3 regions of the Bradyrhizobium sp. TM233 genome follow, and region 2 is predicted to be linked to each of the others. Evidence: predicted binding sites of a transcription regulator. Region 2 holds the regulator's gene; each other region holds the start of a gene.
What was found. Region 2 encodes PhoB, which activates phosphate uptake and scavenging genes when phosphate is short. Its sites were predicted from a motif close to TGTCATNNANCTGTCAT; they were not measured.
Positions count from the first base shown of each region.

Region 1 (9,532 bases), on a different contig from region 2:
CCGTCTCCCCGCGAACGGGATCCGTGATACGGAACGCCTTCAATTTCAATGCCAGAAGATATGCAGCGGAGGGCACGGAAACCTCAAGCCCTGGTGATGTGCCGTCACGTGGGAAAGTGCCGAATTCGAGGTGATCCGCGGCGCGATCAGCCAGCGGGCTGAGATGAAATACGACCTGATCGTTGAACCAGTCGGCGTCCCATCCATTCCGCGCGGCAATTTCGGCTGTTATCCTCTTCAGCCAATCTGGCAGCGGATGCTCGAGCTTCGAGACGTCGACATCTTCCGTCGCAAAGCGGAAATTACTGGCGAGCATGAGGGCGGAGCCACCATAGACCGCGATCTGAAGCTTGGTTCCGGCGTCGGCCGCAGCGCGGCCGATCGAATCGAAAGCGTCCAGCAAGGCCTCGCGGTCGAGGGCTTCGCTCATGGCCGCGGCCTCATGAAAACTCGGCCCCTAGCGAACGCATCATCGGAATGAAGTCCGGGAAACTGGTGGCGATGAAGGCGGTGTCGTCGACGGTCACCGGCTGGTCGGAAGCGCAGCCCATCGCCAGGGCGGACATCGCGATACGATGGTCCATGTGGGTTGCGACAGTGCCGCCGCCGGGGACGTGACCGCGGCCTTCGACGATCAGGTCATCGCCGGAGACCTCGACCTTCACACCGTTGACGCGGAGCATGGCGGCCGTGGCCTCCAGACGGTCGGATTCCTTGACGCGCAGTTCCTGCAGGCCGCGCATGATCGTCGTGCCCTCGGCGAAAGCGGCTGCCACCGCCAGCACGAGATATTCATCGATCATCGAGGGCGCGCGCTCCGGCGGCACCACGACGCCGCGCAGCTTCGAGGCGCGCACGCGCAGTTTCGCCATCGGCTCGCCAGCGTCACCGCGGATCTCGCTCTCCTCGATCGATGCGCCCATTTCGCGCAGCGTGGTGAACAGGCCGGTGCGCAGCGGATTGGTCATGACGTCGGACAGGACGACATCGGAGCCCTCGACGATCAGCGCCGCGACCACCGGGAAAGCCGCCGACGACGGATCGGCCGGCACCACCACATTGGCGCCGTGCAGCTCGGGCTGGCCTTTGAGCGTGATACGGCGGCCGTGCACGCCCTCCTGTGCCAAGGTGATGTCGGCGCCAAAATGCTTCAGCATCAATTCGGTGTGGTCGCGGCTGGCCTCGGTCTCGATGACCGTCGTGGTGCCGGGCGCGGCGAGGCCCGCCAGCAGCACCGCCGATTTGATCTGGGCCGAGGCGACCGGAGTCTTGTAGGTGATCGGCAGCGGGTCGCGCGCGCCCTGAAGGGTCAGGGGCAGACGGCCACCCTCACTGCCCGAAATGACCTTGGCGCCCATCTTTTCCAAGGGATCGAGGATCCGGCGCATCGGGCGGCTGCGCAGCGAGGCGTCGCCGTCGAAAACCGCCGAGATCGGGCAGCCGGCGACGGCGCCCATCACCAGCCGGCAGCCGGTGCCGGAGTTCCCGAAATCCAGCGCTCCCTTGGGCTGGGCGAAGCCCGCGACGCCCACACCCTGCACCTTCCAGGCAAAATCGCCGGTCCGCTCCACGGTGGCGCCCAGCGCCTGCATCGATTTGGCGGTGTTGAGGACGTCTTCGCCTTCCAGCAGGCCTGAAATCCTGGTCTCGCCGACCGCGAGCGCGCCCAGGATGAGGGCACGGTGGGAGATCGACTTGTCCCCGGGCACCCGTACTTTCCCGGTCAGGGCCCCGCTGGCGCGAGCCTGGAGCGGCCTCGTTTGGTCGGAATGGGTCACGATTGTGTCCTTGGATGCGCCCTCGAGGGGGCTGGGCGCAGGTACCACATGGTCCGCGCCTCGTCACGGGCATGTCGTTCTCCCGTAATGCGCTATTGACAGCGGGCCGCCAACTAGCCAAGTGAAACACCGCTTTTCAGACATTCCCAGGATTCCTGCCGTGGCCAAGTCCGAACTCGGAACTAAACGTATTTGCCCGACCACGGGCAAGAAGTTCTATGACCTCAACAAGAATCCGGTGATCTCGCCCTATACCGGCGAAGTCGTGCCGATCGCCCCCGTCGCGCCCGCGCGCGTGCCCCGCGGCGCCGAAGCCCGGCACGCAGCGACGGCGGACGCCACGCCGGAGCCGGCAGAGGTCGAGGAGGTCTCGCTCGAGGAGGCCGACGCCGAGGAGAACACCGGCAAGGTCAAGGCCGCCGTGCCCGAATCCGAGGACGATATCGAGGTCGATGAGACCCTCGATGACGACGATGACGATGATTCGACCTTCATTGCCGACGAGGAAGAGGGCGATGAGGACGTGACCGACATCATTGGTGATGTCGGAGGTGATGAAGAGACTTGAGATCAGCCCTGATCTGTGAAAAAGGGTGCACCGCGCGAGTCACCAGGGCTCGCCGGTGCGGGTGATCCACCAGGATCCCCGCAAGGACTAAAGGGGCCATAGCTCAGCTGGGAGAGCGCTTGCATGGCATGCAAGAGGTCGGCGGTTCGATCCCGCCTGGCTCCACCACGCTTCGCCCTTCGGGCTACGCGTGGCGCAGCCGCGCGAAGCCTGAAGGGTGAAGCGTGGTGTCCGGCGTAGCCCGAAGGGCGAAGACGGACTGGTGAGACCCCCACCTAACGGCTACCCGGGCGATAGCGTCGATGTGGTACGTCTACATCCTCCGCAGCATTGAATTTCCCGAGCAGGAATACGTTGGCGCTACCGAGAATTTGAAGCGACGGATTCCGGAGCACAATGCCGGCAGATCCAGCCACACCGCCAAGTTCAAGCCCTGGAAGCTGATCTGGTACTGCGCCTTCCCCGACAAGCATAAAGCGCTCGCGTTCGAGGCGTATATGAAGTCTCACTCCGGGCGCGCTTTCACGAAGAAGCGGCTGTCGTAAGGGATACGCCCCCTACTCCCCGATCACCGCGTTCAGCCGATCCCGCAGCGCGACGATCTCGTCCTTCATCGACACCAGTTCCGACACCGAGCAGTCCGAGGCCGCCAGGATCGACTGTGGCACGCTGCGGGCTTTTTCCTTCAGGGCCTGCCCCTGCGCCGTCAGCGCGATCAGGACCTGACGCTCGTCCTCGCTCGAGCGGGTGCGCCTCACGAGATGGGCGGCCTCGAGCCGCTTGAGCAGCGGCGTCAGCGTGCCCGAATCCAGGAACAGCCGCTCGCCGATGTCCTTGACCGGCACGTCGTCGCGCTCCCACAGCACCAGCATCACCAGATATTGCGGATAGGTCAGGCCGAGCCGGTCCAGCAGCGGCTTGTAGACGCGGTTGAAGGCGTGCGCGGCCGAATAGACCGCGAAGCAGATCTGGTTGTCGAGCCGCAGCGGCGCGTCCGCTGCCGAAGGTCTTCGAGGCATGGAGAATCTCACGGGATTTCCTCCCATTCTGGGGCCGGCGGGCGGCACATTCAATTGCGAACAATTAAATGTGAGCCATGCTAATTTCAATTGTGCACAATCTAATTGTTTGCGATACAGAGCGTACCCCAACCGGAAGACCCGAGGAGACGACAATGTCCGTGAACGTCCTCTACAAGACCAGCGCCAAGGCCACCGGCGGCCGCGACGGCCATGCTGCAACCCTCGACGGCGCGCTCGACGTCAAGCTCACCACGCCGAAGGAGCTCGGCGGCGGCGGCGGCGCCGGCAACAATCCCGAGCAGCTGTTCGCGGCCGGCTACGCCGCCTGCTTCATCGGCGCGATGAAGTTCGTGTCGTCGCAGGGCGGGCCCAAGGTTCCCGCCGACGCCTCCGTGACCTCGACCGTCGGCATCGGCCCGCGCTCCGAGGGCGGCTTCGGTCTCGACATCGATCTCGCCGTCTCGCTGCCGGGCCTCGCCCGCGCGGAAGCCGAGGCGCTGGTCGAGAAGGCGCACCAGGTGTGCCCATACTCCAACGCCACGCGCGGCAATGTCGACGTTCGCCTGACGGTCGTCTGATCGAAAGGGCGGATTGGCTGGCCCGGGATCCCCCTCGGGCCGGCCGCTTCCGCTGATGCGCCAATCCTGATTTGCCATGCCGCGGCATGCGGCCGGCACTGCATACGTCCCTACGCAACAAGCCATTGCTGGCTTGTGCGAACCTCGCTAGGCCTGTGACCAAATCTCGACACAGGGAAGCGAAGGCATGAGTTCTGAAGCCGCCAGTTCTGAAGCCGCATTGGGCGCAATGAGCGGATTGCGCGTCATCGACCTCACGCGCGTGCTCGGCGGTCCCTACTGCACCCAGATCCTCGCCGACCACGGCGCCGACGTGATCAAGGTCGAGCCGCCCGCCGGCGACGAGGTGCGCGAATGGGGCCCTCCCTTCCACGAGGAGGACGCGGCCTATTTCGTCGGCATCAACCGGAACAAGCGCTCGATCGGCCTCGACCTCGCCTCCGAGGGCGGCCGCATCGTGCTGCTCAAGATGCTGGAGACGGCCGACGTCCTGATCGAGAATTTCAAGCCGGGCACGCTGGAGAAATGGGGCATCGGCAACGATGTGCTCAGCAAGAAATTTCCGCGCCTCGTGCATTGCCGGATCTGCGGCTTCGGCGCCGACGGCCCGCGCGGCGGCAATCCCGGCTATGACGCCATCATCCAGGCCATGACCGGCATGATCGCTGCGACCGGCTCGCCCGAGAGCGGGCCGATGCGGATCGGCGTGCCGCTGGTCGACATCACCACCGGCCTCTACGCGGCGATCGGCATCCTGATGGCGCTGTCGGAGCGGCAGCGTTCGGGCAAGGGGCAATTCCTGGAGACGACGCTGTACGAGACCGGCCTTGCCATCATGCATCCGCACACCGCGAATTATTTCATGCATGGCAAGCCGCCGAGCCTCACCGGCAACGAGCATCCAAACCTCGTGCCTTATGCGATCTTCCCGACCAAGACCGACAACATCTTCATCGGCGTCGGCAATGACGGCACCTTCCGCAAGCTCGCCAAGGAAATCGGCAAGCCGGAGCTCGGCACCGATCCGCGCTTTGCCCGCAACAAGGACCGCATCGCCAACCGCGAGGCGCTGCGCGCCGAGCTCGCCGCCGTGTTCAGCCAGCACGAGGCCGAGCCGCTGTGCAATCGCCTGCTCGCCGCGGGCCTGCCCGCGGGTCCCGTGCAGAAGATCGACCAGGCGCTGACCAACCCGCACACGATCGCGCGCGGCGATATTATCGAGAAGGACTGGTACAAGGGCGTGGCCTCGCCGATCCGGCTCGACCGCAGCAAGCCGAGCCTGCGCCGCCTGCCGCCGAAATTCAGCCAGCACTCGGCGGAAGTGCTGGGCGAGTTCGGCTACTCCAAGGCCGAGATCGACGCGATGGTCGAGCAGGGCACCGTCTGCGGCCCCGAGCGCAAGCGGTAGAGGCCACCACCTCCGTCCAACGAATGATGCCGCAGTGCGGCGCGGGCACGATAGTGCAGCGCGAACGGAGGAGGCTGCCCCCTCCGTCTTCGCCTATTTGCCGGCTTCCCTTTTCCAGCGCTTGCCGCTTTCGTTTCGGCCGCTTACACAGTCATGTGAACGTCATATGGCGCTGCTAGCGCAAGCGCTTCTTTAGTGACGGGCAAGGGAGGTTTTCTTGATGGCTCTTCGACATTTTGGCACGGCTGCTGCTGTTGCACTCACGGTTGGTCTCGGCGCTTCGCCGGCTTTGGCCGTGACGGAAATCCAGTGGTGGCACGCGATGACCGGCGCCAACAACGACGTCATCGTCAAGCTCGCCAACGACTTCAACGCGTCGCAGAGCGACTTCAAGGTCGTTCCGACCTACAAGGGCAATTACGCCGACACCATGAACGCGGGCATCGCGGCGTTCCGTGCCGGCAACGCGCCGCACATCATGCAGGTGTTCGAGGTCGGCACCGCCACCATGATGGCTGCGACCGGCGCGGTGAAGCCAGTCTACAAGCTGATGGCCGACGCCGGCGAGAAGTTCGATCCCAAGATCTACCTGCCCGCCATCACCGGCTACTACTCGACCTCGAAGGGCGAGATGCTGTCGTTCCCCTTCAACTCGTCGTCCACCGTGATGTGGGTCAATCTCGACGAGCTGAAGAAGGCCAATGTCGCGATCCCGAAGACCTGGCCCGAAACGTTCGAGGCCGCCAAGAAGCTGAAGGCTGCCGGTCATGACACCTGCGGCTTCTCCGGCTCCTGGGTTACCTGGGTCAATCTCGAGCAGCTCTCCGCCTGGCACAACGTCCCGCTCGCCAGCAAGGCCAACGGCCTCGACGGCTTCGACACCAAGCTCGAGTTCAACGGGCCGCTCCAGGTCAAGCATCTCGAAAACCTGGTCGAGCTGCAGAAGACCAAGGTCTACGACTATGCCGGCCGTACCAACACCGGCGAAGGCCGCTTCACCTCGGGCGAATGCCCGATCTACCTGACCTCGTCGGCCTTCTTCGGCAACGTCAAGGCCCAGGCCAAGTTCGCCTTCACCGCGGTGCCGATGCCGTATTATCCGGAGGCAAAGGGCGCGCCGCAGAACTCGATCATCGGCGGCGCTTCGCTCTGGGTCATGGGCGGCAAGCCGGCCGACGAATACAAGGGCGTCGCGAAATTCCTGACCTTCCTCTCGGACACCGATCGCCAAGTCTACATCCACAAGGCCTCGGGCTATCTGCCGATCACCAAGGCGGCCTATGAGAAGGCCAAGGCCGAGGGCTTCTACAAGGACCAGCCCTATCTCGAGACCCCGCTGCTCGAGCTGACCAACAAGGAGCCGACCGAGAACTCGCGCGGTCTGCGCCTCGGCAACATGGTTCAGCTCCGTGACGTCTGGTCGGAAGAGATCGAGCAGGCGCTGGCCGGCAAGAAGACCGCCAAGCAGGCGCTGGATGCCGCCGTCGAGCGCGGCAACACGATGCTGCGGCAGTTCGAAAAGACCGCCGTCAAGTGAGGCGATGAGCGGCAGGCCGGTTACCCCGCCTGCCGCTTTCGGCGGACACCATGCAAAAGCAAGCCATTTTCCAATCCAGGCTATTGCCCTACGCGCTGGTTGCGCCGCAGCTCGCGATCGTCCTGCTATTCTTCTACTGGCCGGCCTTGCAGGCGGTCATCCAGTCCTTCCTGCTCCAGGACGCCTTCGGTCTGTCGACGAGCTTCGTCTGGTTCGACAATTACATCGAGCTGTTCAAGGACCCCGCCTATTTCGAGGCAATCGTCCGGACCTTCTTCTTCTCGTTCGCGATCGCGGTCTCGTCGTTGTCCTTTGCGCTGCTGCTCGCCGTCATGGCGGACAAACCCCTGCGCGGCTCGATGCTGTACCGCACGCTCTTGATCTGGCCCTATGCGGTGGCGCCGCCCGTGGTCGGCGTGCTCTGGATCTTCATGCTGCATCCCTCGCTCGGCGTGATCTCGCGCTATTTGCGCGCTGCCGGGATCGACTGGAATCCGCTGCTCGACGGCGACCAAGCCGCCAGCCTGATCATCCTCGCCGCCGCCTGGAAGCAGATCTCCTACAATTTCCTGTTCTTCCTCGCCGGCCTGCAGAGCATCCCGCGGAGCGTGCTCGAAGCCGCCGCGATCGACGGCGCACGCCCGATGCGCCGGTTCTGGACCGTGACCTTCCCGCTGCTGTCGCCGACCATCTTCTTCCTGCTGGTCGTCAACATCGTCTACGCCTTCTTCGACACGTTCGGCATCATCGACACCATGACCCGCGGCGGTCCCGGCAAGTCGACCGAGACGCTGGTCTACAAGGTCTATTCCGACGGCCTGCTCGGCGGCAATCTCGGCAGCTCCGCGGCGCAATCGGTGATCCTGATGATCATGGTCATCGTGCTCACGGGAATCCAGTTCCGCTTCGTCGAACGCAAGGTAACCTACTGATGGTCGAGGAAGAGGGCTTTCGGCGCTACGTTGCCCACATCATTCTCTGGATCGGGATCGCGATCGTCGCCTTCCCGGTCTACATCGCGTTCATCGCCTCGACCCAGGACAACGCGCTGATCGCGAACGGGCAGATGTCGCTGCTGCCGGGCGGTCATTTCTTCGAGACCTATTATCAAACCATCTTCGTCGGCACGAGCGGCTCGACCCGCGAGCCGGTCGGCAACATGATGCTGAACTCGCTGGTGATGGCGCTGCTGATCGCGATCGGCAAGATCGCGATCTCGATCATCTCGGCCTATGCGATCGTGTATTTCCGCTTTCCGTTCCGGATGCCGATCTTCTGGATCATCTTCATCACGCTGATGCTGCCGGTCGAGGTCCGCATCTATCCGACCTACAAGATCGTCGCCGACCTGCACATGCTCGACAGCTATGCGGGCCTCGCGCTACCGTTGATCGCCTCGGCCACCGCGACGCTGCTGTTCCGCCAGTTCTTCATGACCGTGCCGGACGAGCTGCTGGAAGCCTCGCGCATCGACGGCGCCGGCCCCTTGCGCTTCTTCTGGGATACGCTGCTGCCGCTGTCGCGCACCAACATGGCGGCGCTGTTCGTGATCCTGTTCATCCTCGGCTGGAATCAATATCTCTGGCCGCTGCTCATCACCACGCGCGACGACATGCAGACCATCCAGGTCGGCATCCGCAAGATGATCACCACCACCGACGCGCTGACCGAATGGCCGATCGTGATGGCAACCGCCGTGCTGGCCATGCTCCCGCCGGTGTTCGTCGTCGTCGCCATGCAGAAACTGTTCGTGCGCGGACTGGTCGAGACGGAAAAGTAAGAAGTGAGTTTTCATGGCTAACGTTACCCTGCGCAACGTCCGCAAGACCTATCCCGGCGGCTTCGAGGCCATCAAGGGCGTCAACGTCGATGTCGGCGACGGACAGTTTTGCGTGCTGGTCGGCCCCTCCGGCTGCGGCAAGTCCACGCTGCTGCGCATGGTCGCAGGCCTCGAGACCGTCACCGGCGGCGAGATCGACATCGGCGGCCGAATCGTCAACCAAATCGAGCCCGCCGATCGCGACATCGCGATGGTGTTCCAGAACTACGCGCTCTATCCGCATATGAGCGTCTACAACAACATGGCTTACGGCCTGCGCAACCGCGGCATGGCGGAGGCCGAGATCAAGGCCCGCGTCGAGGAAGCCGCGCGCGTGCTCGAGCTGTCGCCGATGCTGGAGCGCAAGCCGCGCCAGCTCTCCGGCGGCCAGCGTCAGCGCGTCGCCATGGGCCGCGCCATCGTGCGCCAGCCCAAGGTGTTTCTGTTCGACGAGCCGCTCTCGAACCTCGATGCGAAACTCCGCATCGCGATGCGCGTCGAGATCCGCAAATTGCAGCGCCGGCTCAACACGACGTCGATCTACGTCACCCACGACCAGCTCGAAGCCATGACGCTCGCCGACATTCTCGTCGTGATGAACGGCGGCCAGGTTGAGCAGGTCGGCAATCCCCTGGCGATCTACGAGAAGCCGGCGACCACCTTCGTCGCCTCCTTCATCGGCGCGCCGCCGATGAATTTGATGTCGACGCGCCCCGAGGAGATCAGGTCGCAGCTTGCGGGCAGCGCGGCGGCCGATGCCGGCATCCTCGGCATCCGCCCGGAAGATTTCGTCATCACCGACCAGACACCGGCCGGCGGCGT
Region 1 covers NZ_BTIG01000013.1:166,576-176,107, reverse strand. Annotated here, with positions in the region: gene AABA86_RS24795 (hypothetical protein) at 1-430, opposite strand, end outside; gene aroA (3-phosphoshikimate 1-carboxyvinyltransferase) at 441-1,778, opposite strand; gene AABA86_RS24785 (TIGR02300 family protein) at 1,939-2,346, shown strand; tRNA gene AABA86_RS24780 (tRNA-Ala) at 2,439-2,514, shown strand; gene AABA86_RS24775 (GIY-YIG nuclease family protein) at 2,649-2,891, shown strand; gene AABA86_RS24770 (MarR family winged helix-turn-helix transcriptional regulator) at 2,904-3,365, opposite strand; gene AABA86_RS24765 (organic hydroperoxide resistance protein) at 3,521-3,946, shown strand; gene AABA86_RS24760 (CaiB/BaiF CoA transferase family protein) at 4,134-5,354, shown strand; gene ugpB (sn-glycerol-3-phosphate ABC transporter substrate-binding protein UgpB) at 5,575-6,891, shown strand; gene ugpA (sn-glycerol-3-phosphate ABC transporter permease UgpA) at 6,942-7,823, shown strand; gene ugpE (sn-glycerol-3-phosphate ABC transporter permease UgpE) at 7,823-8,671, shown strand; gene AABA86_RS24740 (sn-glycerol-3-phosphate import ATP-binding protein UgpC) at 8,685-9,532, shown strand, end outside.
Region 1: the regulator PhoB is predicted to act here: its motif matches at 5,504-5,520, upstream of ugpB (sn-glycerol-3-phosphate ABC transporter substrate-binding protein UgpB).

Region 2 (9,532 bases):
TGATGGCCGGCGCCCTCGCGCGCGGCGTCGCCCCCGCGGGCCTGCTGTCCACAGCCATGCTGTCTGCAGGCCTGACATCAGCGGGCTTGACGTCAGCAGGGTTGGCGGTTCCCGCGATCGTCGATCCCGTCACTTGGTCGGCAATGGTCATCGGGGCCTAAAAACCCTTCGGCAAATCGCGACGTTGAGGAGTGTACCGGTCCGGTCGTCGTCTCGCAAAGCGGCCGGATCACGTCCGGGTGTCATTCCCCTCGAATTCTGGCGGGACGATGTCGCCAAAGCCGCCTCCGGCGTTTGGTTCCAGCGCCGGATTTCGGTATGATAGCAACCATGTACCGCGCCGTGACCCGCCAGATCGAAGTGACCGTCGAGCCGAACTTTGTTCCGGAGCAGTCGTCGGCCGACCGTTCCCGCTACTTCTGGTCCTACACCATCGTCATCGTCAATTCGGGCGAGGAGACCGTGCAGCTCAAGACGCGGCACTGGATCATCACCGATGCCTCCGGCCGCCAGCAGGAGGTCAAGGGCGAGGGCGTGGTCGGCGAGCAGCCGATCCTGGCCCCCGGCGAGCGCTTCGAATACACCTCGGGCGTTCCGCTCTCCACCGCCTCCGGCTTCATGACCGGCCGCTACCAGATGGTCACCGAAAGCGGTGAGCGCTTCGAGATCGACGTTCCCGCGTTTTCGCTGGATAGCCCGGACAACAAGCGGGTGTTGAATTAAGGCCTCGCTCTCGTGTCCGGACGCGCTGTCATTCCCCGCGAAGACGGGGAATCCAGTACGCCGTGGCTTATCGGTTCAATCACCGCCGTCTCGGAGTACTGGATCGCCCCGGTCAAAGTCGGGCGATGACACCGAGTGTATGGCTGCAGACACGCCATCGCAGCCTCGCGGCTCAATTCGCCCGAGCTTTGCTTCATCTTTCGCCCTCTAAAGCCAAGAGGGCGCAGGGAAGACCGGGTGCCGGCTCGCACCCGCGGTCCGCTGCGCGAAAGCACGCGCAAAAAGAACCGCACAGCAGCATACAGGTGGTGCCGATCACTCGGCCTTCCCTGCGCGATGGTTGGACGGCTTATGCCGTGCTCTCCCGGGAGCCGAGTTCCCTCTGGCCTCCCTCGCCGTTCGAATTGACGATGCCGTCTGCCCGGTTGGGCTCGCGCGCACCTTCGAAAGGCTTGACCGTAGCAACGACGGCCAGGACCACACGGTTTTGCCGTACGCGCGTTCGCTGGTCACCACATTATCTCCCGGCCTTGTCGACGTTGCCGAAAGAATGTCGCGAGACGAACTGAACAGCGCCGCTCATCCGCACGAAGCCTCGGGCTCACAGGGACTACCCGCCCTGCCCGCGCCTCTCGTGCCGACGCTGCCGCGTCCACCGCAAGCCCGGCTCGCGATGCGTGACGACACAAGATCGCCCCTCTTGGTGAGCCGGGATGGACGACACATACGCCGAAACCGAATTTCGGTAAAGTGGAATATTTTTGTGCTGGTGGATTGACAGCGGGCGACACAGCGGCTCCCCGCCAAGCTGTCGTAGGGTGGGCAAAGCGAAGCGTGCCCACGTCTTTCGCCGCCGTCGAGAGCTCGTGGGCACGGCGCAGGTGCGCCTTTGCCCACCCTACGAGAGCTCGCTCACGCGTCCTCCACGCCCGCCTCGTCCGGCGTGAAATCGTACACCGAGGAGCAGAACTCGCAGGTGACGACGACCTTGTCGTCCTTGACCATGGCGGCGCGGTCGTCGGGCGAGAAGCTCTTGAGCATGGAGGCGACCGCGTCGCGCGAGCAGGAGCACTGCGCCTTGAGCACCATCGGATTGAACACGCGCACGCCGCGCTCGTGGAACAGGCGGAACAACAGCCGCTCGCCGGAGAGCTCGGGATCGATCAGCTCGACGTCCTCGACGGTCTCGATCAGCGAACGCGCCTCGACCCACGCATCGTCTTCGGCAACGCTGTGCACCTCGACGCCATCGGGGGCATCGCCGGGATGCAGATCAGCCTGCCGCGCGCGCTCCGGCGCCTTCGGCAGAAACTGCATCAGCATGCCGCCGGCGCGCCAGCGATGCTTGCCGCCGTCGTTCGAACGCCACTCCTCGCCGACCGCGAGGCGCACGCGCGTCGGGATCTGCTCGGAGCGCAGGAAATATTCGTGAGCGGCGTCTTCCAGACTGCCGCCATCGAGCGCGACCAGGCCCTGGTAGCGGCTCATGTCGGGTCCCTGGTCGATGGTCATGGCAAGATGACCGCGGCCGAGCAGCGTGCCGGAATCCTTGGTATCGCCGAGACGCGCGGCATCAAAACGCGCATAGGCGCGCAGGCGATCCGGCGCCATGTAGTCGACGACCAGGAACGACACCGGGCCGTCGGTCTGGGCCTGCAGGATGAAGCGACCCTCGAATTTCAGCGCGGTGCCGAGCAGCGTCGTCAGCACGATGGCCTCGCCGAGCAGCTTGCCGACCGGCGCCGGATAATCGTGCTTGGTCAGGATCTCGTCGAGCGCCGGGCCAAGCCGCACCAGGCGCCCGCGCACGTCGAGCGCGTCAACCTCGTAGGGCAACACGGCGTCATCGATCGGAACCGCTGATGGCGCGCGAACCGGGCCTTCGGGGCCGGCTTTCATCTCAGGGGATTGGGAAACCATGGGGCGTTATCTGGGGTCGGAGGGCGGAAATGGAAGGGGGTGCGGGCGGTGTGTTCCGGATACAAGTCGAACTGAACGAAGCAACCTCAAACTCGGTGTCGTCCCGGGGCGCGCGAAGCGCGAGCCCGGGATCCATAACCACAGGATGACGTGATGGCGCGAGCTGACAACTCCGAGTCCTCGCCAAACTCAGTCCTGTGGCTATGGGTCCCGGATCGGCGCTCCGTTCTGGACAACGCTACGCGTTGCCAGAAGCTGCGCTTGTCCGGGACGACACCGTATGTGAGGTGATCGCCGGGCCTCCAGCGAAGCTACTTCACCGCGTCAAAACACCAGGCCAGAATGCCCTTCTGCGCATGCAGGCGGTTTTCGGCCTCGTCGAACACGACCGATTGCGGACCGTCGATCACTTCATCCGTGACCTCCTCGCCGCGATGGGCGGGCAGGCAGTGCATGAACAGCGCGTCGGGCTTGGCCAGCGACATCAGCTTGCCGTTGACCTGATAGGGCTTGAGCACGTTGTGACGGTGCTCGCCTTCCTTGTCGCCCATCGACACCCAGGTGTCGGTGACGACGCAGTCGGCGCCGCGCACGGCGGCCTCCGGATCGGTGCCGAGCATGATCGGCGCGCCGGTCGCCTTGATGAAGTCGCGCATCGCTTTTTTCGGCGCGAGCTCCGGCGGGGTTGCGACATTGAGCTGGAACTTGAAGCGCTCGGCGGCGTGAGCCCAGGACGCCAGCACGTTGTTGTCGTCGCCGGTCCAGGCCACCGTCTTGCCCTCGATCGGGCCGCGATGCTCCTCATAGGTCATGAGGTCGGCCATCACCTGGCAGGGGTGCGAGCGCCGCGTCAGGCCGTTGATGACCGGCACGGTGGCGTTGGCCGCGAGCTCCAGCAACGCGTCGTGGTTGAGGATGCGGATCATGATGGCGTCGACATAGCGCGACAGCACGCGCGCGGTGTCGGCGATGGTTTCGCCGCGGCCGAGCTGCATCTCCGCACCGGTGAGCATGATGGGCTCGCCGCCGAGCTGGCGCATCGCGACGTCGAACGACACGCGTGTCCGGGTCGACGGGCGCTCGAAGATCATCGCCAGCGTCTTGCCTTCGAGCGGCCTGACCGGCTGCTGCGCCTTCTGCTTCGCCTTCATGGCGGAGGACGCCGCGAGCATGTTCTTGAGCTCGGACAGCGGCAGCTCGTTGATATCGAGGAAGTGCTTTGGAGTTTTATTGGGGGACTTGCTCATCAGCTTGCCGCCCGCTTGGTCTGGCTGGACGAGATTGCGGCGCAGGCGCGCTCGAGCCGCCCGACGCTGTCCTCGATCTCGGCTTCGGTCACGATCAGCGGCGGCAGGAAACGCACGACATTGTCGCCGGCCCCGACGGTGAGCAGCTTTTCGTGACGCAGCGCCGCGACCAGATCGCCGGAGGGCACCACGGCCTTGATGCCGATCAGAAGGCCTTCGCCGCGCACTTCGCTGACGACATCGGGATGGCGGTCGATCACGGAGGCGAGCTTCTGCTTCAGCAGCAGCGACATTCTCTGCACGTGGTCGAAGAAGCCGGGCTTGAGCATGACGTCGAGCACGGCATTGGCCGCGGCGACCGCCAGCGGATTGCCGCCGAAGGTCGAGCCGTGCGAGCCGGGCCCCATGCCGGCCGCCGCATCCGCGGTCGCCAGCACCGCGCCGATCGGGAAGCCGCCGCCGAGCGCCTTCGCCAGCGACATCACGTCCGGCGTGACGCCGGTGCGCCGATAGGCGAACAGATCACCACTGCGGCCCATGCCGGTCTGCACCTCGTCGAAGGCGAGCAGCAGGCCCTTCTCATCGCAAAGCTGGCGCAACGCCTTGAGGAAGGTCGGCGTTGCCGAACGCACGCCGCCCTCGCCCTGGATCGGCTCGATCAGGATGCCGGCGGTCTCCGGACCGATCGCCTTCTTGACGGCCTCGATGTCGCCGTGCGGCAGCTGGTCGAAGCCATCCATGGGCGGGCCAAAGCCTTCGAGATATTTTGCAGATCCGGTCGCGGCGAGCGTTGCCAGCGTACGGCCGTGAAAGGCGCCTTCGAAGGTGATGATGCGATAACGTTCCGGATGCCCCTTGGAGAAGTGATGATGGCGGACCAGCTTGATCACACCCTCCAGCGCTTCGGCCCCCGAATTGCAGAAGAACACGAAGTCGGCAAAGCTCTCGTTGCAAAGCCGGTTGGCGAGCTTCTCGCCATCCGGGCTCTGGAACAGGTTCGACATGTGCCAGAGCTTCGTCGCCTGCTCCTGCAACGCCTTGATCAGATGCGGGTGGCAATGGCCGAGCGCATTCACAGCCACGCCCGAGGTGAAATCGAGATAGCGATCGCCATTGGTCGCGATCAGCCAGCAGCCTTCGCCGCGCTCGAAGCCGAGGTCGGCTCTGGCGAAAACGGGGAGCAAATGCGGCGCTGCGCTGTTAGTCATGATGTCACTTGAATGTTGCGGACGGTGTGACGCGTGCATTGCGCAACGCACCATCGACCGGCCCGGAAAACGAAACGTGCCGCCTTTTAAGGGCGGCACGCGCGACTATCTTATGCCTGGCAAGACGGGTGTCAATGCCGCCCGGAAAGCCTCGCGAAACGCTGAATCCGTAGTCTTGCGGTGCCGATTTTGCGGGTTTTCACCACGGAACATGTGGAAGCGAGTCGGCGGACTCTTGCGCGGGAGTCACGCCATATTGTAGCGTTTGGATTGTCAGATACGACATCTCGTGCAGCGGTTCTGATCCCAAGAGTCCTCATGTACCGGCGTAAACGTTCGGGCGTCAGTCACGCGCCCGGCGAGCCTTAAGGGATTCTGACGGCACGGGTTTTTGAAGGCTTAGGCAATCGCTGCGAGGCCCCAGGATGGCTGGCGCGTAGCGAGGGAAAGGGTGCAATGACGGTTTTGACCTGGTCCGACGATCGCGTCGAGCAGCTGAAAAAGCTCTGGGAGGCCGGACTTTCGGCCAGCCAGATCGCAGCTGAGCTCGGCAATGTGACCCGCAATGCCGTGATCGGCAAAGTGCACAGGCTCGGTCTGTCCGGCCGTGCCAAGAGCCCTTCATCGGCAGCGCCCCGGCCGCGCAAGGCGCGTCCCGCGCAGCACATGATGCGGGTGACCCGCCCCATTGCGCGCGGCAACACCGCGCTGGCGCAGGCCTTCGAGGTCGAGGTGGAGGCTGAACCCGTCACCTACGACAACGTGGTGCCGATGAGCCAGCGGCTGTCGCTGCTCGAGCTGAACGAGGCGACCTGCCATTGGCCGGTCGGCGATCCCTCCAGCCCGGATTTCTTCTTCTGCGGCGGCCGGGCGCTGTCCGGCCTGCCCTACTGCGCCCAGCACTCGCGCGTGGCCTATCAGCCGGCGGCGGATCGCCGGCGTGCCCCGGCAAAGCCGGGCCCGCGGTGAGCGGATTTAGCTGATCGCAAAGACGGCAGCCGTCACACGACGGCGCCTCAACCAACTCGGTGTCATCCCCGCGAACGCGGGGATCCATAACCACAGGGCGCAGTTGTCGCGCGAGATGGTCACTCCGAGTCTTCGCCAAATCACTGCCTGTGGTTATGGGTCCCGGATCTGCGCTGACGCTTGTCCGGGACGACGCTGAGTGTGAGGCGACAGCCCACCAACTCCAGCGCTTGCAAACCCTACGCCTGCTCCGCCTTCGCGAAGCGGTCGTCCAGCGCGTAGCCGGCACCGCGGACGGTGCGGATCGGGTCCTGCTCGCGGCCGAGATTGAGCAGCTTGCGCAGGCGGCCGATATGGACGTCGACGGTGCGCTCGTCGATGTAGATGTCGCGGCCCCAGACGCTGTCGAGCAGCTGCTCGCGCGAGAACACGCGGCCGGGATGCTCCAGGAAGAACTCCAGCAGGCGATATTCGGTCGGACCGAGATCGATCGGCCGGCCCGAGCGCGCCACGCGGCGCTTGTCGCGATCGAGCTCGATGTCGCCATAGGCCAGCACTGTCGCGAGCCGCTCAGGACTGGCGCGGCGCAGCAGGCCCTTCACGCGGGCGAGCAGCTCCGGCACCGAGAACGGCTTGACGATGTAGTCGTCGGCGCCGGTCGCAAGTCCCCGCACCCGCTCGCTCTCCTCGCCGCGCGCGGTGAGCATGATGATCGGGAGCTGCTTGGTGTCGGGCCGGGTCCGCAGCCGGCGGCACAGCTCGATGCCCGACAGGCCCGGCAGCATCCAGTCGAGCACGATCAGGTCCGGGATGTGTTCCTTGAGGCGGGTGTCGGCGTCGTCGCCGCGCATCACCGTCTCGACGTCATAGCCGTCGCCTTCGAGGTTGTAGCGGAGAAGCTCGGTGAGAGCTTCCTCGTCCTCAACCACCATAATGCGTGCGCCCATGGTGTCGTCGCTCCTTAAGACTTCAGGTATTCGGGATCGTGGTGGCGAAGGTGGTCATGTCGCCCTTCGGCCGCTTGTCGGTCATCGCCTGGCCCTCGATCATGTAGAACACGGTCTCGGCGATGTTGGTGGCGTGGTCGCCGATCCGCTCGATGTTCTTGGCGCAGAACATCAGATGGATGCAGAACGAGATGTTGCGCGGATCCTCCATCATGTAGGTGAGGAGCTCGCGGAACAGCGAGGTGCAGATCGCGTCGACTTCCTCGTCGCCCTTCCACACCGCCATCGCCGCCGGCAGATCATGTGCGGCATAGGCGTCCAGCACCGACTTGACCTGCTGCTGCACGAGGTCGGTCATGTGCTCCAGGCCGCGGAACAGCTTCAGCGGATGGAAGTCGGTCTCCAGCGCGGCGACGCGCTTGCCCATGTTCTTGGCGAGGTCGCCGATGCGCTCGAGGTCGGTCGCGACGCGCATCGCGCCGACGATCTCGCGCAGGTCCACCGCCATCGGCTGGCGGCGAGCGATGGTGAGCACGGCGCGTTCCTCGATGCGCTTCTGCAACGCGTCGAGCTCGGCGTCGATGGTGACGACGCGCTGGCCGAGCGCGACGTCGCGGCGGATCAGCGCGTCGACGGAATCGACGATCATGCGCTCGGCGATGCCGCCCATCTCGGCGACCAGGCGGGTGAGCTCCTGGAGGTCGGTGTCGAAAGCCTTTGCGGTATGTTCGGTACCCATATTGCGTCTCCTCAGCCGAACCGGCCGGTGATGTAATCCTGCGTGCGCCGGTCGGTCGGCGACGTGAAGATCTTGCTGGTGTCGTCGAACTCGATCAGTTCGCCGAGATACATGAAGGCGGTCTTGTCGGAGACGCGCGCCGCCTGCTGCATGTTGTGCGTGACGATCGCGATCGTGTAGTTCTCGGACAGTTCCTGGATCAGCTCCTCGACCTTGGCGGTCGAGATCGGATCGAGCGCCGAGCAGGGCTCGTCGAACAGGATCACTTCAGGGCGCACCGCGACGGTGCGGGCGATGCACAGGCGCTGCTGCTGGCCGCCGGAGAGCGACAGGCCGGAGGCGTTGAGCTTGTCCTTGACCTCGTTCCACAGCGCGCCGCCGCGCAGCGCCTTCTCGACGCGGTCATCCATCTCGGACTTCGAGATCTTCTCGTAGAGGCGGATGCCGAAGGCGATGTTCTCGTAGATCGTCATCGGGAACGGCGTCGGCTTCTGGAACACCATGCCGACCCGGGCGCGCAGCAGGTTGAGGTCGAGCCTGGGGTCGAGGATGTTGGTCTGGTCCAGCATGAGCTGGCCGGTGGCGCGCTGGCCCGGATAGAGGTCATACATCCGGTTGAAGATGCGCAGCAGGGTCGACTTGCCGCAGCCCGACGGGCCGATGAACGCCGTGACGCGGTTGGCGCCGAGCGTCAGGTTGATGTTCTTCAGCGCGTGGTGCTCGCCGTAATAGAAATTGAGATTGCGCACCGTCACCTTGGCCGGGGCTTCCGGCAGCGGCTGCGAGGCCAGATGGGCGCTGGAACTCATGGATACGGACAGGTCGGTCATTTTGCAGTCCTCTCGGCGCCGAGGATGCGCGCGCCAATGTTCAGGGCAAGCACGGTGAGCGTGATCAGCAGCGCGCCGCTCCAGGCGAGCTGCTTCCAATAGGCGTAGGGGCTCTGGACGAAGTTGTTGATGGTGACCGGCAGATTGGCCATCGTCTTGTTCAGGCCGAGGCTGAAGAACTGGTTCGACAGCGCGGTGAACAGCAGCGGCGCGGTCTCGCCGGCGACGCGGGCGGTGGCGAGCAGCACGCCGGTGATGAGGCCCGAGCGCGCGGCGCGATAGGCGATCCGCTTGATCACCAGCGAGCGCGGCAGGCCCAGCGCCGAGGCCGCCTCGCGCAGGGGATTCGGCACCAGCAGCAGCATGTCCTCGGTGGTGCGCAGCACGACCGGGATCACGATGACGGCGAGCGCGAGCGCGCCTGCGATCGCGGAGAAGCCACGCATCGGCACCACCACCGCGCCATAGATGAACAGGCCGATGATGATCGAGGGCGCCGAGAGCAGGATGTCGTTGATGAAGCGGATCACCGAGGTCAGCTTGTCGTTGCGGCCGTATTCGGCAAGATAGGTGCCGGCGAACAGGCCGAGCGGCGCGCCGATGCCGACGCCGATCACCGTCATGATGATCGAACCGACGATCGCGTTGCGCAGACCGCCTTCGGTCGAGCCCGGAGGCGGCGTATCCGCGACGAAGAGCTCAAGATTGAGGCCGGCCAGGCCGTTGAAGAGCAGCGTGATCAGGATCAGCGCGAGCCAGGTGACGCCGAAGGCGGCCGCGGCGAAGCAGAGTCCGCGGATCACGATGTCCTTGCGGCGGCGACGCGAATAGATCGGATTGAGCGCCATGACGTTACTTCCCCGCCTTCTTGTCCAGCCGCATCAGCATCAGCCGCGCGGCGGCCAGCACAAAGAACGTCAGCACGAACAGCAAGAGGCCGAGCAGGATC
Region 2 covers NZ_BTIG01000001.1:1,011,607-1,021,138, forward strand. Annotated here, with positions in the region: gene AABA86_RS04835 (OpgC domain-containing protein) at 1-151, opposite strand, end outside; gene apaG (Co2+/Mg2+ efflux protein ApaG) at 331-723, shown strand; gene AABA86_RS04845 (Hsp33 family molecular chaperone) at 1,636-2,643, opposite strand; gene argF (ornithine carbamoyltransferase) at 2,955-3,890, opposite strand; gene AABA86_RS04855 (aspartate aminotransferase family protein) at 3,890-5,098, opposite strand; gene AABA86_RS04860 (GcrA family cell cycle regulator) at 5,555-6,067, shown strand; gene phoB (phosphate regulon transcriptional regulator PhoB) at 6,307-7,014, opposite strand; gene phoU (phosphate signaling complex protein PhoU) at 7,037-7,753, opposite strand; gene pstB (phosphate ABC transporter ATP-binding protein PstB) at 7,765-8,583, opposite strand; gene pstA (phosphate ABC transporter permease PstA) at 8,580-9,431, opposite strand; gene pstC (phosphate ABC transporter permease subunit PstC) at 9,436-9,532, opposite strand, start outside.

Region 3 (9,532 bases), 160 kb from region 2:
TCGCGACCTCGCCGCGGTCGGTGAGGCCCACCGCTTCCGCGGGCGCCTTCGTCACGGTGCGGATCGCCGCGGGAAGGCCGATGGCGGGCACATGCTCGGGCAATTGCAGCGCGCCCATCAAGAGGCTCGACGGAATGTAGTCCGACGACAGGATATCGAGCAGGCCCTCGCGGGCGAGATCGACGGCGGCAATGTTGCCGGAGTGCGAGCCGCCGCGCACGACGTTGGGCGCGCCCATCAGGATGTCGATGCCGGCCTCGTGCAAGCCGCGCGCGGCCTCCAGCGTGGTCGGGAATTCTGCCACCGAGACGCGGTCGCGTACGGCGTCCGCGACGTTCTCCTCGGTGGTGTCGTCGTGGCTGGCGAGCGGAATCTGGTACTGATGTGCCAGCGACACGATCTCGCGCATATTGGTCGCGGCATATTGCTTCTGGTACTCGAAGCGCTTTGCGAACAGCTCGTCGAGCTCGGCATCGGTCTTGCCGCCGTTCTTGCCGCGGTAATAGTCGCGCAGCTTGCCTTCATCGCGAAACTGGCGCTGACCGGGGGTGTGGTCCATCAGCGACATCAGCTTGACGTCGGGGCGATCGATCAGCTCCCTGGCCTCCTCGACCACGCTCGGCATCGGGATCTCGCAGCGCAGATGCAGGAAGTGGTCGGCGCGCAGCAGGCTGGCGTCACGCGCGGTCGTGATCGCGGCGGCGAGCACGCCAGCGCGGCCGTCCACCTCCTCGGCGCCGTCCTCGCGCCAGACCCGGAGCGAATCGAACACGGTGGTGATGCCCGACGTCGCGAGCTGGCCGTCATAGGAGATCACGGCAGCAACCGGATTCCAGAACACTTTTGGGCGCGGCACGTAATGGGCTTCGAGATGATCGGTGTGCAGCTCGATCAGGCCCGGCATGATCAAATCGCCGCCAGCGTCCTCGGCACCCGCAGGCGCCCTGCCCTCGCCGATCTCGGCGATGCGCCCGTCGGCAAGAGCGACCCAGCCCTGCTCGATCACCCGGTCGGCCAGCACGATCCTGGCGTTGGCGATCACAATGTCCTTCGGCTTGGCGTTCATATCCATTTCCCTCAGGCCGCGGCGGCGAAGCTGGTGACGTCGACGATGCGGTCGGCAATCAGATGACGGATTTCGTCGTCATGGACAATGGCGACCATGGCGACGCCCTGGCGTTTCTTCTCGGCGACCAGCTCGACCACGACGGCGCGGTTGGCGGCATCGAGCGAGGCGGTCGGCTCGTCCAGCAACAGGATCGGCAGATCCGAGATGAAGCCGCGCGCGATGTTGACGCGCTGCTGCTCGCCGCCGGAGAAGGTCGCGGGCGGAAGCTGCCAGAGACGCTCGGGGATGTTGAGGCGGTACAGCAGGCTGCCGGCGCGCTGCTGCGCCTCAGTGCGTGGCATGCCGTTCACGATCAGCGGCTCGGCGACGACGTCGATGGTGGCCACGCGCGGCACTGCGCGCAGGAACTGGCTGACATAGCCGATGGTGGAACGGCGGACGTTGAGGATCTGCCGCGGCTCGGCACTGGCGAGATCGATCACCGCGCCGCGATGGCGGATGCCGATACGGCCGCTATCGCAGCGGTAGTTGCCGAAGATCATCTTCAGGATCGAGGACTTGCCGGCGCCGGATGGCCCGGAGAGCACGACGCACTCGCCGGGATTGACCTGGAAGGTCACACCGCTGACGACAGGCAATTCGATGCCGCCCTGCAGGTGCATGGTGAAGGTCTTGTTGGCGTTGGCGACGTCGATCATGGCGGTCATCGGGCGGCTCATCTGGGAAATCTCATGGCGGCAGAATCGAGGAGACGAGGAGTTGCGTATAGGGCTCGCGGGGATCGTCGAGGACCTGATCGGTCAGGCCGGTTTCGATGACGCGGCCGCCCTTCATCACCATCACGCGGTGCGACAACAGCCGCGCGACCGCGAGGTCGTGGGTGACGATGATGACGGCGAGCTGCAGCTCGGCGACGAGGCTACGCAGGAGGTCAAGCAGGCGTGCCTGCACCGACACGTCGAGGCCGCCGGTCGGCTCATCCATGAACACCAGCCGCGGCTCGGTGACGAGGTTGCGCGCGATCTGGAGACGCTGGCGCATGCCGCCGGAATAGGTGCGCGGCGCATCGTCGATGCGCGCGGTGTCGATCTCGACGCGGGTCAGCCAGTCGGACGCAGTCTGGCGGATGCGGCCATAGTGATTCCAACCCACCGCCATCAGCCGCTCGCCGACATTGGCGCCGGCCGAGACCGCCATGCGCAAACCCTGGGCGGGATCCTGATGCACGAAGCCCCAGTCGGTCCGGTACAGGAAGCGCCGCTCGGCTTCGCCAAGCGAGGCGAGATCGCGAGCGACACCGTCGCGCATCCGATAGGACACATGGCCGCCGCTGGCCGCGAGCTGGCCCGACAGGAGCTGCAGCAGCGTCGACTTGCCCGAACCTGATTCGCCGACGATCGCCAGCACTTCGCCGGGATAGAGCGAGAACGACACGTCGCAGCACGCGGCGATGCGGCCGAAGGATTTGCTGAGGGATTTTGCGACCAGCAGCGGCTCATCGGTCTCGCGCATGTCTTGATCAGCCATTTGATTCCCCCTGCGCCTTCTCCTTGTACGGCGCGGCGCTGAGGCTGCCGTGATGGCCGGCGGCCTGGCGGCCCTCGCAATAGTCGGTGTCCGAGCACACGAACATCCGTCCGCCCTTGTCGTCGGTGACGATCTCGTCGAGATAGGAATTTTCAGCGGCGCACAGCGCGCAGGGCGCGTTGAAGCGGTAGGGCTCGAACGGATGATCCTCGAAATCGAGCGACACCACCTGCGTATAGGGCGGGATCGCATAGATGCGCTTCTCGCGGCCGGCGCCGAACAATTGCAGCGCCGGGCAATTGTCCATCTTGGGATTGTCGAATTTCGGCGTCGGCGACGGATCCATCACGTAGCGCGCGTTGACCTTGACCGGATAGGCGTAGGCGGTGGCAATGTGGCCGAAGCGGGCGATGTCCTCATAGAGCTTCACATGCATCAGGCCGTATTCGGCGAGTGCATGCATGCGCCGCGTCTCGGTCTCGCGCGGCTCGAGGAAACGCAACGGCTCGGGGATCGGCACCTGATAGACCAGCACCTGGTTCTCGTTCAGTGTCGTCTCGGGGATGCGGTGGCGGGTCTGGATCACGGTTGCCTCATCCGTCGCCGTGGTCGTGGCGACGCCCGCGGTCTTGGCGAAGAATTTTCGGATCGAGATCGCGTTGGTGGTGTCGTCGGAGCCCTGGTCGATCACCTTCAGCACGTCCTGGGGACCGAGGATCGCAGCGGTGACCTGCACGCCGCCGGTGCCCCAGCCATAGGGCATCGGCATCTCGCGGCTGGCGAACGGCACCTGATAACCGGGAATCGCGATCGCCTTCAGGATGGCGCGGCGGATCATCCGCTTGGTCTGCTCGTCGAGATAGGCGAAATTGTAGGCGGGCGCGTTCATTCCGCGGCCTCCTTCATGGCGTCAGGCGCCTGGGCATCGGAAAATTCCTGGCGCAGCTTGCGGAGCAGGCCGAGCTCGGACTGGAAGTCGACATAATGCGGCAGCTTCAGATGCTCGACGAAGCCGGTGGCCTGGACGTTGTCCGAATGCGACATCACGAATTCTTCATCTTGCGCCGGGGCCAGTGCCTCCTCGCCCAGCTCGCGGGCGCGCAGCGCGCGATCCACCAGCGCCATCGACATGGTCTTGCGCTCGCTCTGGCCGAAGGCGAGGCCATAGCCGCGGGTGAAGCACGGCGCCTCCGTCGCGGAGCCCTTGAACTGGTTGACCATCTGGCACTCGGTGAGCTCGATCGACCCGAGCGGCACGGCGAAGCCGACGTCTTCCGCCAAGAATTCCACCTCGACCTCGCCGAAGCGAATCTCGCCGGCGAAGGGATGGTTGCGGCCATAGCCGCGCTGGGTGGAATAGCCCATCGCCAGCAGGAATCCTTCGTCGCCGCGCGCGAGGTTTTGCAGGCGCAGATCGCGATCCGCCGGGAAATTCAGCGGCTCGCGGGTGAGATCGCCGACGCTGGCGCCGTCCTCGGCCTGCGGCGAGGATTCGATCAGCCCGTCGCGGCCGAGAATGTCGGTCACGCGCGGCGTCGGCGCCGTCGACGCTTCCGCCATTGCCGGCGCCTCCGGCACAAAGCCTTGCGCGAGCGCGGGATCGAGCAGGCGATGGGTGTAATCGAAGGTCGGCCCGAGGATCTGTCCGCCTGGAATGTCCTTGAAGGTCGAGGACACCCGCCGCTGCACGCGCATGGCGCCGGTGTCGACCGGCTCGCTGGCGCCGAAGCGCGGCATCGTGGCGCGGAAGGCGCGGACCAGGAAGATCGCCTCGATCAGGTCGCCGCGCGCCTGCTTGATCGCGAGCGCCGCGAGCTCGCGGTCATAGAGCGAGCCTTCGCTCATGACGCGGTCGACGGCGAGCCCAAGCTGTTCCGAGATCTGGTCGAGCGTGAGCTCCGGAACGCCTTGGTCGCCGCGCCGCTTATCTGCGAGCAGGCGATGGGCGTTCTCGATGGCGCGCTCGCCGCCCTTCACTGCGACATACATGCTTCTAGCTTCCCTTGCTCACGATTCGCGTGGTGCGGGGGATCGCGACCACGGCGTCATCGGCGACCAGCACCACATCGATGCCGCGCGGAAACAGCGCCTCGTTGACCTGCAGGCGCTCGAACAGATCGAACGGCTTGACCGACACCTGGAGCATGGCGGCGCCGTCGATGCCGGGACCGCGCAGCTCGAAGCTGCGCCCTGCGTCGAGGCTGTCGACCTGCAGGATCAATGTGGTGGATCGATCCGGATATTCGCTGGTCCCGAGCGCGAAGCGTTCGAGCGGCGGCAGCGCACCGCCGTCACTGATCAGCGCAAAGCTCGCGATCGAGGAATCCTGCACCACCGGCGCGCCGGTGTGAAACTTCAGCCATTTCACCACGTCCGAGCTCTCCGCCATCCGCGCGTCGAGCCAGAGCGGCGTGTCGTGGTCGAACAGCGTCAGCGCGATCGCAGCGGTGCCGCGCATCATCGTATCCGGCTTTCCAGCCATCGGGACGATGCGCTGGACCGAGCCGGGCCGCGCCATCGCGTCCATCACCGAGCGAAAGGTCGATTGCGCCGACAGCACCTTGTCGGCGAAACCCGGTGGCAGTTCCGCAATCGTGGTCATGATCTCACCCCTCACCGCGCACCATGGTGTAGAAATCAACCTTCGTCGCGGCGGTCTCGGCCGCCGCCTGCTTCCGGCGAATCATAAGCTGCTCGCGCAACGGCGCGATTACGTCCCGCTCCACCGACGCGCCAAAATCGCGCGACTGCGCCAGCGCGTCGCACAGCGCGATCAGCCGCGCCTTCTCGCCGTCGCGCCCGAGCGTGTAGCCGAACCCGACCTCGCCGCTGGCAAGCCGCACCGCGGCGCGCGACACCGTGGCCTCGCCGAGGTTGAAGGGCGCGCCGTCGCCGCCGACCCGGCCACGCAGCATGACGAGGCCGTTTTCCGGCGCCCGCAGATCCTGATGGTCCGGAAGAGCCAAGTCGCGGAGGCGGGCGGCGATCTCGCCCGCCTCCGCGTGCGCCAGCACGGCCATGGCGGCCTGGCGCTGGGCTTGCTGGTTGTTGTGCTGGGTCACTTGATCTACCGAACTTTCCGACGAACTTGCTGCATCAAAGTTGTCTATGATAATAGACAACTTCATACGGAAGCGCCATGACTGTTTCGTGACAAAGGCGTGATTTCTGGGCTAGGCTGACCGGCGATATGAGCATGCAAGACACTGCGTCGTCCGGCGTCGCGCTATGGCGCCTCGTTGCCGACGGCATCGAGCGCGGCATCGCCGACGGCCGCTTTGCCGCCGGCGATAAATTGCCGGGCGAGATGGAGATCGCCGAAACCTATCGGGTGAACCGCCACACCGTACGGCGCGCGCTGGCGGCCCTTGCCGAGCGCGGCCTCGTGCGCGCCGAGCGCGGCAGCGGGACCTATGTCGAGGCACAGAAGCTCGCCTATCCCCTGCGCTCGCGTACCCGCTTCTCCGAGATCGTCGGGGCCGGCGGCCGCGAGCCGCGCGGTCAGTTGATCGAGGCCACGGACGATGTCGCGACCCGCGAGCTGGCGCGCGAGCTCGGCTTGAAGGCCGGCGCGCCGCTGGTGCGGATCGAGGCGATCCGTCTTGCCGACCGCACGCCGATCTGCGTCTCCACCACCTGGCTGTCGGCGGAATTATTTCCAGGTGCCGGCGCCGTGTTCGCGGCGACACGCTCGATGACGAAGCTGCTGGAACATTACGGCGTCCGCGACTATCGCCGCGGCGCGACCCGAATCACCGCCGGCATCGTCGACGCAACCGACGCCGCACGGCTCGATCTGGCGCTGGGACGACCGATCCTGGTGGTCGATGCGACCGACCACGATCTCCAGGGCAAGCCGCTGGTGACCAAGCATTCGCGGTTTGCGGCGGAGCGGGTTGAGTTTCTGGTGGAGCAGTAGGGTGGGTTAGCCTTGGGCTGCGCGAAGCGCAGTCCGAAGGCGTAACCCACCTCTTCTGTCTCCGCGGAGATCAACAGTGGTGGGTTACGCCTTCGGCTAACCCACCCTACGGCACCTTTGATCAGGCGACCGCTCTTCGCCCGATAATCGCGAACCGCAGCTTGCCCGAGATGAAATCGATCGCGGCGACCGCGACCAGGATCATCAGGATCAGGAACGACACCCTCTGCCATTCCAGCACGCGGATCTGCTCGGCGAGCTGGAGGCCGATGCCGCCGGCGCCGACGATGCCGATGATGGTGGCCGAGCGCGTGTTGGATTCGATGAAATAGAGCACCTGGCCCGCGATCACGGGCAGGACCTGCGGCAACAGACCAAAACGGATCTCGTGCAGCGCGCTGCCGCCGGAGGCGCGGATGCCCTCGACCTGCTTCTGGTCGGCGCCCTCGATCGCTTCCGAGAACAGCTTTCCGAACGCGCCGAAATCCGACACCGCAATGGCGAGCACGCCCGCGAACGGGCCGAGGCCGACGACGTTGATCCACACCAGCGCCCAGATCAGCGTGTCGACGCCACGGATCGAATCCAGGAACCGGCGCACGGGAAAGCGCAGGAGCTTCGACGGCACCACGTTGCGCGCGGCCAGCAGGCTGACGGGGAGTGCGAAGACGGCGGCGAGCGTGGTGCCAAGCAGCGCAATCGACAGCGTCTCGCCGAGTGCCTTCAGGTAGACCGGCAGCGACGAGCCGGGATCGGGCGGGATCATCATCAGGCTGATCCAGCCGAGCTGGCTGAGACCTGCGAAGAACCGCGACGGCGAGAAATCGAGATCGACCAGGCCGTAGATGAGGATCGCGAACGCCGCGACGATCATCGCCGGCGTGGCAAGCCGCGCCGAGGCCGGCCGGTCGAACACATCGGGGTAGCGGGCGCGAAGCGCTCGCGTATCGACCTCCTGCGGAGTCACGTCCGCGCCTCCTTGCCGAACAGGCGGCCGCGCAGCCAGCCGGTGCTGATGTCGATGATGAACACGGTGAGGATGATCGTGAGCAGGATCGCGCTGACGTCCGAATAGTAGAACTTGCGGATCGCGACGACGAGCTCCTGGCCGATGCCGCCGGCGCCGACAAAGCCCATCACCGAGGCCTCGCGGACGTTGATCTCGAAGCGCAGCAGCGCATAGCTGGCATAGCCCGCGGTCACCTGCGGCACCACGGCAAAGCGCATGCAGGCCAGCCAGCTCGCGCCGGTCGAGCGAATGCCTTCGACCGGCTTCATATCGGCGTTCTCGACGATTTCCGAGAACAGCTTTCCGAGCGCGCCGGTGGAGTGAATCGCGATCGCCAGCACACCCGCCATCGGTCCGAGCCCGAAGGCGATCACGAAGATCAGCGCGAACACGATGCCGGGAACGGTGCGGGCAAATTCGAGCAGGCGCCGCACCGTGAAGCGCAGCCAGGGTGCGGGTGAGGTGTTCTCAGCCGCGAAGAAATTCAGGCCGAATGCGAAGGTCGCGCCGATCAGCGTGCCGACATAGGAGATCAGCAGCGTCTCGCCCAGCATCCTCAGCCATTTGCGCCAGCCCCAGAGCCATTCGCCGACATCGGTCCAGACGCGCTGGCCGTTTTCAAGCGTGAGGATGCGGTCGAAATAGCTGACGAAGTTGCCGAAATAGGTGAAGAGCGTGCGCAGATTCACTTCCGCGCCAAACGCGGCGAGAAGCAGCGCGGCGGCGAACACCACAACTCCGAGCAGGAGACGGAGCCGCCTGCGCGCGACCGCCTGGCCATAGGCGGCGTTCAGCGCGGCCAATTGCTGCTCGGGGAGGATCGAAACCGCGATGGTCATTGGTCAAAGAGGACCCGTCAAAAGAGAAAGAGCCGGGTCCATCGACCCGGCTCCAGTGCGTCGTCCCAGAGAATCAGGACGCCTTCTTCTTACGCAGCGCATCGACGAACTTGATCAGCTCGATCGTGCCATCCCAGTCCTTGGTGGTGGCGGGATGAAAACCCTTCTTCTGGCCGTCCTGGAGGCGATCGAAGGCCGCCTTGTCCTTGGCCGGCGCATCGAAGAACGCCTTCGCGATCGCCGCCTTCGCCTCTTCGGGCAGGTCGGAATTGTAGGCGTAGGGGCCGTTGATGATCGGCGCCGACTTGTGGATGATGCGGAAGTCGTCCTTCTTCATCGCCGAGCCGTCGGCATTCTTCAGCATGCCCTTGGTCAGCATCTGGGCCAGCGTCGAATCGTCGTCGCTGGTCCACTGGTTGGCGGCAACGTCGACCGTGCCCTGCGCCAGCGCCAGCATCGCGTTTTCATGGCTGCCGGTGAAGACGACCTTGCTGAAATAGGTGTCGGCATCCGCGATGCCCATCTTGTCGAGCTCGAAGCGCGGCACGTTGTTGCCGGAGGTCGAGTTCGGGTCGACGAGGCCGAGGTTCTTGCCCTTGAGCTGATCGACGCTCTTGTAGGGGCTGCTCGCCTTGACGAAGAACACCGAGTAATAGCCGGTCGAGCCGTCGGCGTTGATGTCGTTGGCAAAGGCATCGGTCTTGACGCCGGTCAGGCGGGCGCGGGCGAACGAGGCCGAGCCGTAGCTCGCGATGTGGATGTTGCCGGCGCGCTGGCCCTCGATGACGGCGGCGTAGTCGTTGGCGATGCGCAGCGTGACCTTCACGCCCAATTCCTTGGACAGATAGTTCATGAACGGCGCCCAGCGCTCGGTGACGCCCGAGGCGTTTTCGGCCGGAATGACCGCGAAGGTCAGCTCGGGATATTTGGCTTTCCAGTCTTCGGCGAAAGCCGACGAGGCGAAGGCGAGCGCCGCGGCGCCGGCAAGAACGAGTCTACGAGTGATCATGATACCCTCTTCATCGGTTGGGGTCGGTTGACGCAAAAACTTGCAACTCAAACAGGCGCGGCTCAGGCGGCGGCCGCCGTTCCAAGTGCCGGGACGCCCGCGGGCGCCGGGACAGGCTTGGTGCCCATGACGTCTGCGGCTTCGAGATCGTAAAGCTCGC
Region 3 covers NZ_BTIG01000001.1:847,775-857,306, forward strand. Annotated here, with positions in the region: gene AABA86_RS04035 (alpha-D-ribose 1-methylphosphonate 5-triphosphate diphosphatase) at 1-1,066, opposite strand, end outside; gene phnL (phosphonate C-P lyase system protein PhnL) at 1,078-1,776, opposite strand; gene phnK (phosphonate C-P lyase system protein PhnK) at 1,799-2,596, opposite strand; gene AABA86_RS04050 (alpha-D-ribose 1-methylphosphonate 5-phosphate C-P-lyase PhnJ) at 2,589-3,485, opposite strand; gene AABA86_RS04055 (carbon-phosphorus lyase complex subunit PhnI) at 3,482-4,585, opposite strand; gene phnH (phosphonate C-P lyase system protein PhnH) at 4,590-5,198, opposite strand; gene phnG (phosphonate C-P lyase system protein PhnG) at 5,203-5,616, opposite strand; gene phnF (phosphonate metabolism transcriptional regulator PhnF) at 5,787-6,515, shown strand; gene phnE (phosphonate ABC transporter, permease protein PhnE) at 6,637-7,482, opposite strand; gene phnE (phosphonate ABC transporter, permease protein PhnE) at 7,479-8,363, opposite strand; gene phnD (phosphonate ABC transporter substrate-binding protein) at 8,437-9,372, opposite strand; gene phnC (phosphonate ABC transporter ATP-binding protein) at 9,435-9,532, opposite strand, start outside.
Region 3: the regulator PhoB is predicted to act here: its motif matches at 5,736-5,752, upstream of phnF (phosphonate metabolism transcriptional regulator PhnF).